DNA from 2 places in the Simiduia sp. 21SJ11W-1 genome. Region 2 is predicted to be linked to the other one. Evidence: predicted binding sites of a transcription regulator. Region 2 holds the regulator's gene; the other holds the start of a gene.

Region 1 (3,296 bases), 1.2 Mb from region 2:
TGACCGCCCACCAAAATTACGTCGTTGATCTCGCCCACTGAGAGGTCGGCATCGGCCAGCGCCTGCTTAACGGGCTCCATGGAACGCTTAACCAGCTCTTCAACCAAAGACTCAAGCTTCGAGCGCGTAAGCTTCACAACCAAGTGCTTGGGGCCGGTGGCATCTGCGGTGATGTACGGCAGGTTCACTTCGGTCTGCTGGCTGGAAGACAGCTCGATCTTGGCCTTTTCTGCGGCTTCTTTCAGGCGCTGCAATGCCAGCGGGTCGCTGTGCAAATCAATGCCGTTGGTTTTCTTGAACTCGTCGGCCAAGTACTCGATCAGGCGCAGGTCAAAATCTTCACCGCCCAGGAAGGTGTCGCCGTTAGTGGCCAGCACTTCAAACTGGTGCTCGCCGTCTACATCGGCAATTTCGATGATCGAGATATCAAAGGTACCGCCACCCAAATCGTATACCGCGATGGTGCGATCGCCTTTCACTTTGTCCATGCCGTAGGCCAGTGCTGCCGCCGTTGGCTCGTTGATAATGCGCTTAACTTCAAGGCCTGCGATCTTGCCGGCATCTTTGGTGGCCTGACGCTGGGAATCGTTGAAGTAGGCCGGTACGGTAATTACCGCCTCGGTCACTGTTTCGCCCAGGTAATCCTCGGCGGTTTTCTTCATTTTCTTCAGCACTTCGGCAGAAATTTGTGGCGGCGCCTTGCGATCGCCTTTCACTTCTACCCAGGCATCGCCATTGTCTGCACCCACAATTTTGTAGGGCACCATTTTGATGTCTTTTTGCACAACATCGTCGGTGAACTTGCGGCCAATCAGGCGCTTCACCGCGAACAGGGTGTTGTGGGGGTTGGTGACTGCCTGACGCTTGGCGCTCTGGCCCACCAGTACCTCACCGTCATCGGTAAAGGCCACGATGGAGGGCGTAGTGCGATCGCCTTCAGCGTTTTCGATCACGCGCGTTTTCTCGCCGTCAAGTACAGACACACAAGAGTTGGTCGTACCCAGGTCGATACCGATGATTTTACCCATGAAATTTCTCCAATTACTTAATCGTAAAATTCTTTAATGCGTTTCGGTGGCCAGCCACCGCTGTTCAATTTGTCTTGGTTTCGCGATGCGCTTGGCGCTATCGGCTACTTGCTGTGTATATTGGCGCATTTGGCGGGTTTTCAACCCCTGTACGCCAATTTATCGCCCTTATTCGGGCGCTTTGGCCACCACCACCATGGCCGGGCGCACCAAGCGACCATGCAGGGTGTACCCCTTCTGGAACACATCCATCACCGTGTTGGGCTCAACCTCGGGGTTGGGCACCATGGTCATGGCCTGATGGAACTCGGGATCAAAGGGCTCGCCCTTAGGATCTATTTGCTCCACCTTGTGGCGCTTCAAACCGTCGATGAGTGATTTGAGCGTGAGCTCCAGGCCTTCGGTGACAGACTTGAACTGCTCGTCGGCGCCTTCCACCGAGGCCAGCGCGCGCTCCAGGTTGTCTGCCACTACCAGCATGTCAGACACAATCTTCTCCTGGCCGAATTTGTGGGCTTTCTCCACATCGGCTTCCGCCCGGCGACGAATATTCTGCGCCTCGGCTGCTGCGCGCAGGGTGTTTTCCTTGGCTTGCTGCAATTCGGCCTCAAGCTCGGCAATGCGCGCCTCAAGGCCCGCGGGCTCAGCAGCTTCTGCACCTTCGGGATTGGCCTCTGCCTGGGCCTCGGGCGCCTCGTCTAGGGGTTCTACCTGTGGATTTTCTTGCTCGGTGGTCACTGTGGGTTGCTCCATCTCAATGTCTTCAATGGCGAGGGCTCGCCTTATAACAATGCAGCCTATATGGGGCCGCGCCAGAGACATTCAAGGGAAATTTACTCAAGGGATTGCATACAGTGAATTTTACTGTATAAATACACAGCAAAAGAACCTAGGAGCCAGCCATGCTCACACACCTCAGCATTCACAACTTCACCCTGGTAGAACACCTGGAGCTGGAGTTAGACCAAGGCCTCACCGCCATTACCGGCGAAACCGGAGCCGGCAAATCGCTGCTACTGGATGCACTGGGCATGGCGCTGGGCGACAAGGCCGATGCCGATAAGGTGCGCGCAGGCTGCGACCGTGCCGACATTTCCGCCACCTTTGATTTAAGCCAGCTGAGCAAGGCCTGCAAGTGGCTGAAGGCCCACGAACTAGAGGCCGAAAGTGAGTGCATACTACGCCGCACAGTGAGCGCTGATGGCCGCTCGCGGGCCTACATCAACGGGCAATCTGCCACCCTTACCCAGCTGCGCAGCCTCGGCGAGCTGTTGATCGACATCCACAGCCAACACGCCCACCAGCGGCTCTTGAAGAAAGACCATCAGCGCGCGCTCATCGACCTCTACGGTGGCCACACCAGCCTCTACCAGGCCGTAAAGCAGGCTTGGCAAAGTTGGCAGGCGCTCGCCACGCAGCTGCAAGAACGCCAGCAAAACGATGCCGAAATATCCGCCCGCACCCAATTGTTGCGCTATCAGGTTGAAGAACTCGACCAGCTGGCACTGCAACCCCAAGAGCTGGACGCCCTGGAAGCCGAGCACCGCCAGCTGGCCAATGCAGAATCTGTGATGGAGGCAAGCCAGCAGCTGGCAAACCTCTGCAATGACGATGAGCAAGGCCTGCTGGAAGGGCTAAACAAGGGGTTGCAGCTGCTAAAAAGCCTGCCCGATAAAAGCGAGCAGCTGCAAGAGGCCGAACAACTGCTGGTTACCGCACAGATTCAAATAGAAGAGGCCAGCCGCGCCATCGACCACCACATAGACAGCTTCGATGCCGACCCGCAGCGCCTGCAATGGCTGGAGCAGCGGCTGGACGCCATCTATCAGATTGCCAGAAAACACCGGGTGAGCCCGCAGGAGCTGTGCGATTTGCACCAGTCTCTGGCTATGGAGCTGGCGAAACTGGCCGGTAGCGATATCGACCTGGATCAACTGGCGGCAGATACCCAAAACGCGGAAGCCGGCTACCGCAAACTCGCCCTCGAACTCGGCCAGCAACGCCGCCAGGCCGCCATGCGCCTGGGCCGCGCCGTGAACCGCCAGTTGCAGCAACTGGCCATGACCAACGCCTCCATTGAGGTGAGCTTTACCGATTGCGCGCCTTCGGCCACGGGCCTTGAGGAGCTGGAAGTGTTAGTAAGCACCAACCCCGGCCAACCACACCGCAGCCTGGCCAAGGTGGCCTCTGGCGGTGAGCTCTCGCGCATCAGCCTTGCCATTCAGGTGTGCCTGGCGCATAAGTCTGCCATTCCCACATTGATCTTTG
Region 2 (3,296 bases):
ACCCGCCTAAGCTGTGCATTGCGCAACAGCGCGTATTGCGTGACCCTCGGTAGATCCGTTTGGTGTGCGGATTTGCCAGACCTGGTTGTAATCTGAATTCCCGTGCGGTGCTTTTCTGCTTTCTGTTAGCGGCTTGAGCCAGTGCATCGCGGCAGGTTAGTGCATGTGCCTGTTTTATACGCCCATGGCTCGCGTTAGTGTCAAACTTAGCCTGTGGTTTATGTGCAAGTAGGCTAAGTATGGCGTGGGCGTCAATAGTGATGCCTTAGGGCAGTTTCTAGTCAAACATATACAAACATATACAAACATAAGCAAACATAAACCAAAGATAAGCCAAAGGCTTAATGGGTACTTCAGCCGTGTGCTTTTAAAGGTATTAAGCGGCCTAGCTCTTGTTTACAAAGCGTAGCTTTGCATGCTTAACAGCTATTGCCGCTAGCCGCCAAAATTACCGAACTCATGCCCTCGTTGGCTGACCAAAATGAGCCGGCTGTTACCTTCATGGGCTGCGCGTTCCAGCTCTTTTAGTACATCTTTTGGTTGTGGGGGTAGCTCTGCAACTACCGTGTGGCTTGTGCCATTGCTAAGCGCCTCCCAGGTCATCCACAACACATCGTTATGGCTGCTGGCCTGGATCACCCGCAATGTTTGAGCGTTTACGCCTTGTGATTTTAAGGTGTGCTGTTGCGAGCTGCGAACGCTTATGAGTGTGAGCCATTGGCGCTGGTTGTTGTTGCCCAGAAAGCAAATCATGGGTAGCAGCATCGACTGCTGATCACCTTTGGGGATTACAAGCTCGGTAATGCGGCTTGTGGGTGTGCAGGTTTTGGGCTCTTGCGCAGCAAGGGCTGCGCGCGCTGAATTATTGTTCTGGAGTGCAATGGCCATAACCGAATACCTTTTAAGTGGCTTAGTTGCGGCGTAAAACGCCAACACTTAACCCTTCAATAGCAAAATTTTGCGACTTTAAATCAACTTCAATAACCGAGAACTCGGGGTTTTCCGGGTGCAATTTAAGTTGCGCACTGCCGCGGCGGTGTTCAAGCCGCTTTACGGTAACTTCATCTTCAATGCGGGCAACCACAATGTCACCGGTGCGCGCTTCTGTGGTGCGGTGTACTGCCAGTAAATCGCCATCGAGAATGCCGATGTCTTTCATGCTCATGCCGTTTACGCGCAGCAGGTAATCTGCTGCAGGGCTAAAAAAGCTCTGCGGGATTTCACAGTACTCTTCGATATTTTCTTCCGCCAATATGGGGTTGCCTGCCGCAACGCGCCCAATGAGTGGAATGCCTGTTTCAGATTCCGGCAACCGAATACCACGCGAGGCGCCGGCCACCATCTCAATGGCGCCTTTGCGGGCCAGCGCTTTCAGGTGTTCTTCAGCGGCATTCGCAGAGCGAAATCCCAACTCCTGTGCAATTTCAGCGCGGGTAGGTGGGTAGCCGGTTTCATCAATGCAGCGTTTGATGAGATCCAGAATTTCTTGTTGCCTGGCGGTGAGCTTGATCATTGGGTCTCCAGGGAGCGGGCGCTCTGTTTTTTTATACAGTAGCTGTGATTATATACAGTAAAATATATTCGGCAAGCACTTAGGCATCATAGCTATACTGAAAAGGGAGCTCTGGCTTCTAATTCTTTGAAGTAAAAGGAGTTTTTTATGTTTGATGCAAAAATGCCCGAGGCCTGGCGGGTGCTACGGATTCAGTCTGAGCTGGTTGATGGTATAGAGCAGCTTATTAAAGTGCGTGGCGCAGTGACAGTGTTCGGCAGCGCGCGCACCCGGCAATCTCACCCGCATTACGCCGATGCAGAGCTGTTGGGTAAGCTCTTGGCGGAGGCTGGTATTCCTGTGATTACCGGTGGTGGCCCGGGAGTTATGGAGGCGGCTAACAAGGGTGCCCAAGAGGCGGGCGGGGAGTCTATCGGGTTGAATATCACCTTGCCCATGGAGCAGGCGCCCAATCCTTTTCAGACTATCAGCCTGACATTTCGTTATTTCTTTGTACGCAAGTTCATGTTTGTGAAGCATGCCGTTGGCTTTGTGATTATGCCCGGCGGTTTCGGCACGCTCGATGAGCTGTATGAGGCGTTAACGCTGGTGCAGACTGGTAAGGTGTCGCCGTTTCCCATTGTGTTGGTTAACCGCAACTACTGGCAGGGGCTGCTGGATTGGATGCAGTCGACCATGGCGGGGCAGGGGTATATCAGTGCAGCTGATTTACAGCTGATTCAATTAGTGGATACCGCTCAAGAGGCGGCTGACATTATCAAGGCCCACGCGGCCTCTGCAATGGGCGTGCAACAAGCGCCCGTTGTATAGGTTAAAGGCAGCTGTTGCGTTTGGTTGGCTGCAGGCGGCCGCTAGTCGTCGGCCTCGGTGCCGGTAAAGGGTTGTGCCTCTAACTTTTCAATGTCCAGCGGCTCGATTGGGTGCTCGCCATCTATGCCGCATTGGCTTTTTAAGCCAGGCCCGGTTTCATAGGCTGATGTTGGGTCTTCTGGCGGGGCAGCGGCTGCGAGCGTGAGTTCTGGCCAAAGCTCGGCATCTATTTCATCTAGCGAGCCATCGGCGTATTGGATTTCAATAGTGGCGTGATCGGGATCCAGGGCAACAACTTCAAAATACTGGTTGGTTTCGCGGTTGTTGTACCACTGCCCGGTGTGTGGTGTGAGCATGATTTATGGCCTCCCATTGCGTAGTCGCGCGGTGCCTTGCGGCCACCTTGACACCCAGTTCATGTAAACGTATGTTCGATATTGAAAGGCGCCCTCAATCTTATGCGCTAACCATAATATAAGCCCTGCCAGAGAAGTTCGCATGTCCCAGCCTGATACCGTAGCCCGCATTCTGGATGCCGCAGAAGCCTTATTTGCCGAGCGTGGCTTTGCCGAAACCTCCTTGCGCACCATTACCAGCACGGCAGGGGTCAATCTGGCGGCGGTAAATTATCACTTTGGCTCCAAAAAGGAGCTGATTCAGGCGGTGTTTGCACGTTTTTTAACGCCATTCTGCCAAGAGCTGGATCGTTCGCTGGTGAAGCTCGTGGAGCGCAAGGGCAGTGAAATGCTTACCCCGGTAGACTTGCTCGATTGCCTGTTTTCCACCATATGCGATGGTTCCGAGGAGGGCAGCTTGGCGGCCCAGCGGTTTATGCGCCTGTTGGGGCTGGCCTACGCGCAGTCGCAGGGCCATATTCGGCGGTTTATCATTGCCCGCTACGGTGAACACTACCAGCGCTTTACCGGCCTGTTGCAAAAAGCGGCACCCGAGATAGATCCGGTCACCTTTTACT

The links. Region 2 encodes LexA, which represses DNA repair genes until DNA is damaged. Its sites were predicted from a motif close to ACTGTNTNTANANACAGT; they were not measured.
Region 1: a site for LexA is predicted at 1,892-1,909, ahead of recN (DNA repair protein RecN). Genes of this name have one in related genera too.

Annotation. Positions count from the first base shown of each region.
Region 1 is NZ_CP090959.1:2,928,329-2,931,624, forward strand. Features, by position in the region: gene dnaK (molecular chaperone DnaK) at 1-1,028, opposite strand, end outside; gene grpE (nucleotide exchange factor GrpE) at 1,197-1,781, opposite strand; gene recN (DNA repair protein RecN) at 1,931-3,296, shown strand, end outside.
Region 2 is NZ_CP090959.1:1,727,482-1,730,777, forward strand. Features, by position in the region: gene L1F30_RS07570 (hypothetical protein) at 436-888, opposite strand; gene lexA (transcriptional repressor LexA) at 911-1,513, opposite strand; gene L1F30_RS07580 (TIGR00730 family Rossman fold protein) at 1,661-2,323, shown strand; gene L1F30_RS07585 (DUF6763 family protein) at 2,365-2,679, opposite strand; gene L1F30_RS07590 (TetR/AcrR family transcriptional regulator) at 2,822-3,296, shown strand, end outside.